Regions from separate parts of the Micromonospora sp. NPDC049107 genome, predicted to be linked through region 1. Evidence: riboswitches for the same ligand, from Rfam matches in the RefSeq annotation. Region 1 holds a riboswitch; the other holds the start of a gene.
What was found. A riboswitch is a leader RNA that binds a small molecule or an ion and turns the genes downstream of it on or off. The one in region 1 is predicted to bind cobalamin.
Positions count from the first base shown of each region.

Region 2: it holds a riboswitch for cobalamin, as region 1 does, so the genes downstream of both, cobN (cobaltochelatase subunit CobN) here and AB0B55_RS16770 (ribonucleoside-diphosphate reductase subunit alpha) in region 1, are expected to answer to the same signal.

Region 1 is NZ_JBEZEC010000006.1:201,325-207,565, reverse strand. It holds gene AB0B55_RS16775 (ribonucleotide-diphosphate reductase subunit beta) at 1-314, opposite strand, end outside; gene AB0B55_RS16770 (ribonucleoside-diphosphate reductase subunit alpha) at 365-2,692, opposite strand; cobalamin riboswitch at 2,886-3,100, opposite strand; cobalamin riboswitch at 3,288-3,361, shown strand; gene AB0B55_RS16765 (CbtB domain-containing protein) at 3,420-3,623, shown strand; gene AB0B55_RS16760 (CbtA family protein) at 3,614-4,414, shown strand; gene AB0B55_RS16755 (histidine phosphatase family protein) at 4,411-5,007, shown strand; gene AB0B55_RS16750 (GH92 family glycosyl hydrolase) at 5,129-6,241, opposite strand, start outside.
Region 2 is NZ_JBEZEC010000001.1:733,721-739,961, reverse strand. It holds gene cobN (cobaltochelatase subunit CobN) at 1-1,863, opposite strand, end outside; cobalamin riboswitch at 2,180-2,309, opposite strand; gene AB0B55_RS03165 (hypothetical protein) at 2,421-2,543, opposite strand; gene AB0B55_RS03160 (DUF5919 domain-containing protein) at 2,851-3,741, shown strand; gene AB0B55_RS03155 (inositol monophosphatase family protein) at 3,738-4,544, shown strand; gene AB0B55_RS03150 (hypothetical protein) at 4,567-4,902, opposite strand; gene AB0B55_RS03145 (RNA polymerase sigma factor) at 5,028-5,603, shown strand; gene AB0B55_RS03140 (hypothetical protein) at 5,596-6,241, shown strand, end outside.

The DNA.
Region 1 (6,241 bases):
TAGAACTGGACGTGCACGGCCTCCTCGAACAGCTGCCGCGACAGGTAGAGCCGACCTTCGGGGCTGTTGACGTGCTGGTACAGGTTGAGCACGAGGTTGTTGGCGACGATCGTGTCGCCGGTGGCGAAGAACGCGACGAGGCGGCTGACCAGGTGCCGCTCGGCCGGCGACAGACGGTCCAGGTCGGCGAGGTCGGCGTGCAGGTCGACCTCCTCGACCGTCCACGTGTTGCGGATGGCGTCCCGGAACCGGTCAAAGAAGTGCGGGTAGCGCATCGGACGGAGAGTCAGGTCCATCCCGGGGTCGAGCAGCATGTGCGTGGTCCTCGCGTCGGTGGTGCTGTCCGTGGTGGTGTCGGCGACGGTCACTGGCACGCCTCGCACGACTCGGGGTTCTCCAGCGAGCAGGCCAGCGCCTCGGCGTCGACCGCGACGGGGAGGACGGGCGGCACCGCGCTGACGGTGGCCTGCTGGATCCGGGTGGCCGGCCGGGACCGCAGGTAGTAGGTGGTCTTCAGACCGGTCTTCCAGGCGTACAGGTACATCGAGGAGAGCTTGCCGATGGTGGGCGAGGCCAGGAACAGGTTCAGCGACTGGGACTGGTCGATGAACGGCGCGCGGGCGGCGGCCAGGTCGATCAGCGCCCGCTGCGGCAGCTCCCAGGCGGTACGGAACAGCTCCCGCACGTCGGCCGGCAGCTCCATGACGGACTGCACCGAGCCCTCGGCCCGCTTGATCGCCGACCGGATCTGCTCGGTCCACAGACCACGAGCCTTCAACTCGCGTACGAGAGCCGTGTTGACCTGGAGGAACTCCCCCGACAGCGTCTCGCGCTTGAACAGGTTGGACACCTGCGGCTCAACGCACTCGTAGCAGCCGGCGATCGACGCGATCGTCGCGGTGGGCGCGACCGCCACCAGCAGCGAGTTGCGCAGCCCGTACTCCCGCACCCGCTGACGCAGCGCGGTCCAGCGCGCGGTCTGCGTACCCTCGACACCCCACAGGTCCGGTTGCAGGCGCCCCCGCGCGGCCCGGGTCTGCGCGAACGCCGGGTGGGCGCCGAAGTCGCGGGCCAGGTCGGCGGACGTCTCCAGCGCGGTCAGGTACAGCTCCTCGCTGATCCGGGTGGACAGCTCCCGCGCGGCCGGTGCGTCAAACGGCAGCCGCAGCGCGAAGAACACGTCCTGCAGCCCCATCAGCCCGAGCCCGACCGGCCGCCAACGGGGGTTGCTCGCCGCCGCCTGCGGGGTCGGGTAGTAGTTGATGTCGATGACCCGGTCGAGGAACGTCACCGCCGTACGCACCGTGGCGCGCAGCCGTTCCCAGTCGATGCCCTCATCGGTCAGGTGGGCGGCGACGTTCACCGAGCCAAGGTTGCAGACTGCGGTCTCGTCGTCGCTGGACACCTCGATGATCTCGGTGCAGAGGTTGGAGAGGTGCACCGCGTTGCCCGGCTCGGCCGTCTGGTTGCACAGCCGGTTGGCCGCGTCCTTGAAGGTCATCCAGCCGTTGCCGGTCTGGGCCAGGGTCCGCATCATCTTCCCGTACAGTTCGCGGGCCGGCAGCTGCCGCACGTAGCGGCCCTGCGCCTCGGCGGCCCGGTACGCGGCGTCGAACCGCTCGCCCCACAGATCGGGCAGTTCGGGCACCTCGTCGGGGTCGAACAGCGACCACATCTCGTCGGCCTCGACCCGGCGCATGAACTCGTCCGGGACCCAGTTGGCCAGGTTGAGGTTGTGCGTACGCCGGGCGTCCTCGCCCGTGTTGTCCCGGAGCTGGAGGAACTCCTCGATGTCCGGGTGCCACGGCTCCAGGTAGACGCAGGCCGCGCCCTTGCGCCGCCCGCCCTGGTTGACCGCCGCGACGCTCGCGTCCAGTGTGCGCAGCCACGGCACGATGCCGTTGGACTGCCCGTTCGTGCCCCGGATCAGCGCGCCACGGGACCGGACCCGGGAGAACGCGATGCCGATGCCACCGGCGAACTTGGACAGGTTCGCGACCTGGGCGTAGCGCGCGTAGATCGAGTCCAACTCGTCGCGCGGCGAGTCCACGAGATAGCACGAGGACATCTGGGTGTGTCGGGTGCCGGAGTTGAACAGAGTCGGCGAGCTGGGCAGATAGGCGAGGCTGGACATCAGCCGGTAGAAGTCGACCGCCTCGTCCGGCGTACGGGACAGGCCGCAGGCCACCCGCAGCAGCCAGTACTGCGGCGTCTCCAGCACCAGCCGGGTGGTGGGGTGACGCAGCAGGTACCGGTCGTAGACGGTGCGCAGGCCGAAGTACTCGAAGCGGCGGTCGCCGTCAGGGTCGACGGCGTCGTCGAACGTCTCCGCGTGCGCGGCGACGAACGCGGCGGTCTCGTCACCGATCAGACCCTCGGCGTGGCCGGCCCGGATCGCCGCACTGAACGAGGTGATGCCCTGGCGCCGCACCTCCTTGTCGACGTAGCCGGCCAACAGCCGCGCGGCCAGGCGCGAGTACTGCGGCTCCGTACCGATCATCTCGGCCGCCGTCTGGATGGACAGCCGGTCCAGCTCGGCGGTGGTCGCGCCGTCGTAGAGGCCGCTGATCGTGCGGGTGGCCACCCGCATCGGGTCGACCTCGGTCAGGTCGTCGGCCCACCGCTCGACCGCCCGGACGATCTTGTTCACGTCCACGGCCTCGGTGCCGCCGTCGCGCTTGCGCACCTGCATCGGGGTCCGCCGCGCGGCCTCGCCGCTGACCGGGACCACCTGGGTGACTGTCACCACTCACTCCTCGGGAGTTCGAGACCTCAAGGGCCCTCGGACGCGGGGAGACGGACGCCGTCGACGCCAGGCCAGCGCGGGCGTGGGCGAGGTGGCGTCAGCCGTTCCGCGCGGCCTCGGACCGCCGCGCACCCGAGGGTCGGGTACGCGGCGCGCTGGCAGGTCTTCGGACTCGCGGGCGCGACCGGGCCTGCCCGGTCACCTACTGGCCGTCGCTTCCCAGGCCGTTGGCCCAGTGCTGATGACGGCGGTCGTTCCCACTCACCGCTGCGGGACAGTCCCGGACTTGCACCGGGTTCCCTCTTGCCTCGACCACTCACCAGGAGTGGACGAACCAGCTGCGGTCGACACCATATATAGGGGCGAGCACGTTTGTCACACCCCACATGTCGGGTCCCGGCGTGTCGCGGTCGCCGATGACGACCCTCGTCGATCGGCTCGGAGCCGGCCGACGAGGCGGTGCCGCCCCGACCGTCGCCATCGGCTTGACCGAGGCGAACCGGCACCGATACGGTCGACCCACTATCTGCGGCGACGCGAGGGAAGCCGGTGAGAATCCGGCGCGGTCGCGCCACTGTGAGCGGCCCCCAGCCCGGGGGGCGCGAGCCAGGACGCTCGGTCGTCCGCAGCCTTGCGATGGGGACGCGTCATCCCCGAGGAGGTTCGTTCACGCATGTCCAGCTCCACGTCCAGCCAGCCGCTGTCGCACCCCGCTGTCCCGACCCGTCTCCTCTGGACGGTCCTGGCCACCGTCGCCGTGCTCGCCCTGCTGGCCTACCTCGTCGCCTTCGATCAGGGGGCGGTCTCGCGCAGCGGGATGTACCTGCACGAGCTGATGCACGACGGCCGGCACCTGCTCGGTGTCCCGTGCCACTGAGCGACACCGGCACCGCACCCACGTTCGTCACGGTCCTGCTGCGCGGGCTGCTCGCCGGCCTGGTGGCCGGCCTGATCGCCGGGACGTTCGCCTACGTCGTCGGCGAACCACACGTCGAGGCGGCCATCGCCATCGAGGAGGCGGCCACGCACGCGGAGGCCGCCGCCGACGGGCACCAGCACGCCGAGGAGGCCGCCGAAGGGCACCAGCACGGCGAGGAGGCCCTGATCGGCCGCAACGGCCAACGCGGCGGCCTGTTCCTGGCCACCGGCCTGTTCGGCGCCGCCATGGGCGGCCTGTTGGCCAGCGCGTACGTCCTGCTGGCCCGTCGTCGGCGGACCGCCGACGACGGGCGGTCCGGGCTGTTGCTGGCCGGCGGTGCGCTGCTCGGCGCGGTGATCGTGCCGTTCCTCAAGTACCCGCCGAATCCGCCGGCCGTCGGCGACCCGTCCACCATCAACCAGCGCACGGTCACCTACCTGCTGATGGTGGTACTCGGCCTGGTCGCGGTCTGGTCCGGTTCGCTCGGCTACCGGTCGGTGGGTGAGCGCGCGCCCGTGTGGCTGCGGGCCAGCGCGGCGGTCGGCGGTTTCCTGCTGGTCACCGTCGTGTCCTATGTGGCGCTGCCGTCGTTCCAGGAGGTCCCCGGCGACTTCCCCGCGACGCTGCTGTGGAGCTTCCGCCTCGCCTCGCTCGGCACCCAGATGGTGCTGTGGACCGGGATAGGCCTGCTCTTCGCCGCCCTGATGCACCGCCAGCGCGCGGTCGCCGACGCACGACTGGCCGGGTGAGCGCCACCAGCCTGCGGCTGGTCGCCCACGGTCACACCGCCGCCCTGCGGCAGGCCCGGTTCGGCGGGAACGACAGCCTGGACGAGGGCGGCCGGCGTGCCGCCCTCGCCCTGTCCCCCGCCGCTGCGGGCCGTCGTGCAGGCGACGCGGTGGCGTGCCTGTCCAGCCCCGCGGCGGCGGCCGTCGAGACCGCCGATGTTCTCGGGCTCGCGCCCACCGTCGAGGCGGCCCTGGCCGACTGTGACTACGGCGACTGGTCGGGCCGGTCCCTCGCGGAGATCGCCGCGACGCGGCCGGACGCGCTGCGCGAATGGCTGTCCACGCCGGACGCCGCGCCGCACGGCGGTGAGTCGATCCTCGCGGTACGCCAGCGCGTCGGTCGGTGGCTGGACGCGCAGCGCGACGTCGGCCGACGGGTCACCGCCGTCACGCACCCGCTGGTGATCCGGGTCGCGCTCGTGCACGCCCTGGATCTGCCGCTGGCCACGTACCGGCAGTTCGACGTCGCGCCGCTGGCGATCGTCCGACTCACCGGCCACGGCCCGAGCTGGCAGTTCCGCCTGGACGCGGCGCCGGCACCGGCGAACGGGTGACGAGGGTCTACCACGGCTCCTGTCGAGCTGCCCCAGATCCGGGGCAGCGCGGTCGAGCGGGCCCGGAACGGGTGTCGGGCGGGCCTTGGAGCACGGCCCGCCCGACTGATGTGCTTCCGGCTTACTTCGTGACGGTGACCGTGAACGGTCGGGACACCGTCGCCTCCGAGCGGGACCCGGACAGCGTCACGCTGGTGACCCCGGGCTCCGTCGCATCCGGGACGCCGACGGTCCCGCCGGCGACGATGCCGTCACCGTTCGCGCGTACCGTGCCGACCCGACGGCCGTCGCCGAGGCTGACCGTGATCTCCTCGTTCGGCGCGAAGCCGGAGCCGTCGACCGTGATCGACGTGCCGCGCGGCGCGGACGGCGTGGGCAACGACAGGCGCGGCTGGTAGGCCGGGTCCGTCGAGCCCACGGTCAACTGCACGGTTGCCGTCGCCGGCGTACCGGAGGACGCGCCGGTGGCGCGGACGGCGTACCGCCCCGGTGGCGTGTCCCCGGAGGTCGCGACGGTCGCGCGGACCGTGCCCGTCGCGGACGCCGAGACCGTCACCTCGCGGGTCGTGCCGGCCGCGAGGCCCACCGTCACCCGCTCGCCGGCGGCGAACCCGCTGCCGACGACCGTGACCGCGTCCCCAGCGGCGACCGACTGCGTGCCGGACACCGCGAGGGTGGTGGCCGCCCCGGCCCGCCGGACGGTCACGGTGAAGCTCGCGGTGCTGCTGGACACCGTGTCCCACGCGGTGACGCGCACCGTGTAGGCGCCCGCACGGGCGTAGGTGTGCCGGCCGCTCAGCGCGCCGTCCGCACCGATCGTGGCGTCGTCCGGAACCGTGCCGTCACCCCACTGGACGCGGGCGTGGTAGCCGGTCGGGTCGGGAAGACCGCCGGTCACCGATCCGAGGTTCGCCGTGAGGACCTGCCCGGCGTCGACGCTCTGGTCGCCCGGGGCGGCGGTCACCAGCGCGGCGGCCGGCGTGCCGTCGTCGGCGACGGCGAACACGTGGATCCGGCCCGCCGAGCGCGGGTCGCCGGTCTGCGTCGGCAGGGTCACCGAGACCAGCGTCCTACCCGCCGGGATCTGGTACGGCGTGGTGGCGAACAGGAACGGCTGGGCGCCGTCGCGGCTCGTGCCACTGAGCCGGTACGCGGACTTCGCGACGACGATGTTGCCGTAGGACGGCGTCCCGTTGGCGTTGCCGCCCAGCGTCCAGTCACTGAACTGGATCGG
Region 2 (6,241 bases), on a different contig from region 1:
GTGCAGCTCGGCGGCGCGGACCAGGTCCCAGATCTGCGCCCGCACGGTCGGCACCTTCGCCGGGTCGAGCGCCTGCACGGTGGCGTACTCGTCGAGCAGTTGCTCCAGTTTGGCCAGGTCGCCGTAGGTCTCGGCGCGGGCCATCGGCGGCACCAGGTGGTCGATGACCACGGCGTGCGCCCGCCGCTTGGCCTGGGTGCCCTCGCCGGGGTCGTTGACGATGAACGGGTACACCAGCGGCAGGTCCGCGAGGACCGCGTCGGGCGCGCAGCCGGCGGCCAGGCCGAGGCCCTTGCCGGGCAGCCACTCCAGGGTGCCGTGCTTGCCCAGGTGCACCACGGCGTCCGCGCCGAAGCCGCCGTCGGAGACCGGCGCGGCGAGCCAGCGGTACGCGGCCAGGTAGTGGTGGCTCGGCGGCAGGTCCGGGTCGTGGTAGATGGCGATCGGGTTCTCCCCGAAACCACGCGGCGGCTGGATCAGCAGCGCCACGTTGCCGAAGCGCAGCCCGGCCAGCACGACGTCCCCGCCGTCGGTGTACAGCTCGCCGGGCGGCTCGCCCCAGTGTTGCCGCATCCGCTCGCGCAGCTCGACCGGGACCGCCTCGAACCAGCGCCGGTACGTCTGCCCCGGTATCCGCGCCTCGGCGGCGGCCAACTGATCCGGGGTGAGCCACTCCACGTCGTGCCCGCCGGCGGCGATCAGCGCGTGGATCAGCGCGTCACCGTCCGTGGGCGGCGGCGTGCCGCCGAGGTCGTAGCCCGCCTCGGCGAGCGCGGCGAACAGCCGGACCGCCGAGGCCGGGGTGTCCAGCCCGACGGCGTTGCCGACCCGCGAGTGCTTGGTGGGGTACGAGCTGAGCACCACGGCGATCCGCTTGTCGGCGTTCGGCACGTACCGCAGCCGGGCGTGCCGCACCGCGATCCCGGCGACGCGGGCGGCCCGCTCGGGGTCGGCGGCGTACACCGAAAGACCGTCGGCGTCGACCTGCTTGAACGAGAACGGCACGGTGACGATCCGGCCGTCGAACTCGGGGATGGCCACCTGCATCGCCGCGTCCAACGGGGACAGTCCGGCGTCGCTGGCGGCCCACTGCTCGCGCGTGCTGGTGAGGCAGAGCGCCTGGATGACCGGCACGTCCAGGGCGGCGAGCGCGCCGACGTCCCAGGCGTCCTCGTCGCCGCCGGAGGAGGCGTCGGCGGCGACCGCGCCGCCGGCCGCGAGGACGGTGACCAGCAGCGCGTCGCAGCGGGCGAAGAGCCCGAGGGGGCCGGCGCCGGCCGTCAGCCCGCGCAGCGAGCCGCAGAAGATCGGCAGGGGGTTGCCGCCGGCCGCGCGGACCGCCTCGGCCAGCACGTCGACGAACGCGGTGTTGCCGGCCAGGGCGTGCGCCCGGTAGAAGACGATTCCGATGGTGGGCCGACCCGGTTCGGTGGGGTGCTCGCCGTGCACGCCGTACGCCGGGGTCGGCGCGGGCGGTGCGAACCCCTCCCCGGTGAGCAGGACCGTGTCGGAGAGGAACCGGGCCAACTCCCCCAGGTTGTCCGGGCCACCCTCGACCAGGTACGCGAGGGCCTGGGCGACCACCCCGGACGGCACCGTGGAGACCGCCATCAGCTCCGCGTCCGGCAGCGCCTCGCCGCCAAGGACGACCGTGGGCACGCCGCTGGCGAGCACGGCGGCGAGGCCGTCCGGCCACGCCTGCCGACCGCCGAGCAGGCGTACGACGGCGAGGTCGACCCCGTCGAGCAGGGCGGGCACCTCGTCGGCCGCCACCCGGGCAGGGTTGGCGAGCCGGTAGTCGGCGTCGCTGGCGCGGGCGGCCAGCAGGTCGGTGTCGGCGGTGGAGAGCAGCAGAATGCGCACGGCAGGCTCCGGACGGTAACGTCGGCGCGCTCGCGGAAGCGGTTCGGCGACGACGTGCGGGTGGGCGCGGGGTTCAGCGGGCACCGCGACCCGGACCGCTCACCGGCACGGGGCCGGCGGCGACGGGTGGCGTGGCGCGGAACTCAGCGGGAAACGACGCCCAAGCGAGCGGATGCCGGCGCGGTTGTGCGGCCGGGTCGGGGCGCGGCGGTGCGACCGCCGCTCGGGGTACGACGGTGCTCGTGGGTGCGCAAGACGCCATGCGTCATCGGGTCCTCCTCGGGTGTCCACGCCCTGGGGTACGTCCCGACGGCCGAAGTATCCTGGCTTCCGGATCGACGCTCTCCCCCGGCCTTCCAACCGCAGACACACGGCCGTGACTCGCGAGGGGGGATCACTCCCCGGTGACAGTGGCGGGACCGCGTCGGATTCGCACCGACTTCCTTCACTGCCGTCAGGCCGCGAATGCTGCCACACCCTCGCGCCGCCGGTCAACGCGGACCCCGGTGCCGCCCGGTCACGAGCACCACATTGACCTGCGAAGATATCGGGGCGAGTCACTCATGGTTGAAGCGACGCGGCCGGCGAGTCAACGACAGCCAGCCGAGGAAACGCGCGTGCATCAGGGCAAGGTCGGGGCGACCGCCGAGACCGTACAAGTCGTGGATGGCCTCGTTCATGCAGGACGTAAGGTAGAGGGCCAGCGCCAGCGAGTGACCGTAGAACTCGGCGACGAGATCGAGTTGGGCGCGGGAGCATGGCCATGCTGCGGCACAGTTGCGGCACAACCAGGCGGGGCGCATGGGCAGGTGGGGGCGGGACCGCAGACTCACACCACGACCCTGCTCACCACAACCGCAGCGATCCATCACGGCGGGTGAATCCTCGATGGATAACTTTCATCCGCCCTCTGGATGTCCTCCCGGCATGCCATCCCACTACTGGATAAGCTGGCCCTCGGCCCTTGTAGCAGGAAGGAAGCCAGCCGTGAGCGTCCGCACAACTGCCACGCTTACCACTGACGACCTGCTGTGGGACACCACTGACATGCTCGACGCCCTGGCCGCTCGTAACATCGCTCAGGTATTCCGCCTCGTCCAGCGAGCCACCCGCGCCAGCCAGACCACTCTCGGCGTCGCCACCGGCCTCAGCCAGGCTCAGATCAGCGAGATCACCAGCGGTGCCCGCCGGGTCAGCAGCATCGATGTCCTCACCCGCATCTGCACCGGCCTGTCCATGCCCCGCCACGCACGAATGACGCTTCTCCTCGGCGAACGCGAGCCGGCCCCGGACCTCGCCGGACACCAGCTCAGCACGGCCGTACGGAACCAATGCGCTGATGTCAGCGCGATCTATTCCAGCCGATCAGATTTTATGGCGGAGCTGCCCCCGCAAGCCCTTTTCGACCATGCCACGGACATCCGAGCGGCCGGGCTGTCACTGAACCTCATCTGTCAGCAGTACGGCGACAATCGCCTCCTGAGACTCCTCGCCGCCGGCACCCGCCTCCGCTGCCTGTTCCTTGACCCGGCCGGCGAGGCGATCAGGCGGCAGGAGCGGGAGGACGACTATCCAGATGGGCACCTCAGCGCGCTCACCGAACTCAACATCCAGAACTTGGCCCGCCGCATTCGTGACCGGCTCCCGGCGGATGCCCGGGACAACCTCACCATCGGCGTCTACGACGAATCCATCCGCGCCAACGTCCTTCTGATCGATGGTCGACTCTGCGTTGTCCAGCACTACCTACCGCAGATGCGCGGTGTCGACTGCCCGACGCTGGTCATCGAGCGCAGCGCCAGCCCCAGCCCTTCCGGCCTCTACCCGATATTCGACGAGATGTTCAACTCGCTGTGGGAGCGCAGCCGCCAGCTATGACCGGCTACGCGCACCTCCTCCCTCTCGCACAGGAGGCCGTCGACCTGGCCCACGACCTGATGCGCAGGCTCCAGCCCGGTGCGCTGACCTTCAAGGGTGACCGCGACATGGCCTCGGACGTGGATTACGCCATCGAGCGAGCGGTCCGCGAGCATCTGGCCGCCAAGGCGCCTGACATCGGTTTCCTCGGTGAGGAGTACGGCAGCAGCGGCGACACCAGCGCGCTGACCTGGGCACTCGATCCAGTCGACGGCACCGTCAACTTCATCCACGGCTCGCCCCTGTGCGCGATCTCTCTCGGCCTCATCCACCGCACACACGCCGTCCTCGGTGTCATCGACCTTCCGTTCCTCGGCACCCGCTACCACGCCGTGCAGGGGCACGGCGCCTATGCCGACAACCGGCGCATCCGCGCCAGCCAGGTCACCGATCTGCGGGACGCCGTCGTCGCCATCGGCGACTATGCGGTCGGTGCCGAGGCCAGCCGGAAGAACACCGAGCGACTCGCCATCACCGAGCAGCTCACCCGACACGTCCAACGGATACGCATGCACGGGTCAGCCGCAATCGACCTCGCCTGGTTGGCGCACGGCCGGATCGACGCGTTCGTCATGCTCAACAACAACCCGTGGGACACCGTCGCGGGCGTCGTCATCGCCAGGGAGGCTGGCGCGCTGGTGGTCGACATTGACGGCACGCCCCACCACGTGAACGCTGGCGCCACGATCGGCGGCGGTGAGCTGATCCTTCCACCCGTCCTCACGCTCATCCAGCGATCACTCGCGCAGGCGAAACCCGCTTGAGCCCGGTTACGGCCTGACCGGCTCAGCGGGCGTGGCGTTCCGGGTGGGCCCGATTCCACACCCGCATCCGCTCCGGGTAGCCGGTGCGGGCCGCCTCGTACAGCGGCACCGCGTGTTTGCGGGCGATGTCGCCCGCCGCCCGGGGTGTGCCGGTGCGGCGACGGATCCACTCACCGTCGTAGGCGATCGCGACCACGGTGGTGTCGGTGGCGGTCGTCTCCGGTTCCAGGTAGAACTCCACCCCTCGCCGGCTGGCGACGAACGCCTCCAGCGCGGCGAGGTCGTCCCGGGTGGCCTCACGGTCCAGCTTCGTCGGGGTCGCCTCGCCGCCGCGAGACCGCCGGTTGAACCAGCCCATGCCCAGCCCCTCTCCTTCGACGCCACTCCCAGTTCAGCACCGATTCCTGGCAATAGGCTGCACGGCGGGTGGGAGAAATCTGACTCCGCTGGGGCGGAACCCGACGGGCGCGGGCGGTGTCATCAGTGCGAGTCCGACCGGAGGTACCCCTGGACGACGACGTGCTCGTCACCCGCGCCCGAGCCGGTGACCTGGAGGCGTACGACCTCCTGGTCGCCCGGCACACCGCGTCCGCGTACCGGACGGCGGTGCTGCTCGGCGCGGGTTCGGACTCCGAGGACGTCGTCCAGGAGGCGTTCGTGAAGGGCTACCGCAAGCTGTCGCGCTACCGGGGAGAGTCGTCCTTCCGCTCCTGGTTGCTCGCGATCGTCGCCAACGAGACCCGCAACCTGCACCGGTCCCGCACGCGCCGGGAGGGCCTGGTCCTGCGGGCGGCGGCGAACCCCCCGCCCGAGGTCGCCGAGGATGACGCCGTTGACGCCGTCCTGGCCGGCGAGCGGCGGGCCGCGCTGGTGGCGGCCCTGCGGCAACTGCCGGTACGCGACCGCGAGGTGATCGTCTGCCGGTTCTTCCTCGATCTCGGCGAGCAGGAGACGGGCGTCATGCTGGGCTGGCCCCGGGGAACGGTGAAGTCGCGTACCTCACGGGCACTGGCGAAGCTGCGCGCCCTGCTCGCCGACGAGGAGGTGCGTCATGGATGACCTCGCCCGGGACGGCCTAGAGGCGGAGCTGCGTGACCTCGGCGTCTGGTTGGACACGCCCGCCACGCCGGACGTGACCGCACGGGTGCGCGACCGGCTCGTCGGGGACGTACGCGGGCGACGTCGGTGGCGCTCCCTGGCCGCGGCGGCGCTCGTTGCCCTGCTGGTCGCGGCGCTGCCGCCGACGCGTGCGGCCGTCGCCGACGCGGTCGGCGAGGTGCTGCGCTTCGCCGGCGTCGGCATCGTCACGTCGTCCACGCCGTCGCCGCCCGAGGACGAGCCGTCGCCCCTGCCGTCGCTGCGGATGGTGGGGCTCGACGAGGCACGGCGGGCGGTCCGCTTCCCGATCCGGGTGCCGGCCGCGCTCGGGCCGCCGGAGCGGGTGTCGGTCGCCGACCCCGACGGCACCGGCGCGTACCGGGTCGCGACGCTGCTGTACGAGGGCGGCGGGGTGCGTCTCGACGCGTTCGACGGTCGTCTCGACCTGACCTTCCACAAGCGGACCAGCCGGCCGGGTGCGGAGTGGACGCAGGTCGACGGTGACTTCGCCGTCTGGGTCGACGGTCCGCACGTGCTGTCCTACGTCGACCGGTCGGGGCAGATCCGCCGGGAGACCGCACGACTCGCCGCGTCGACCC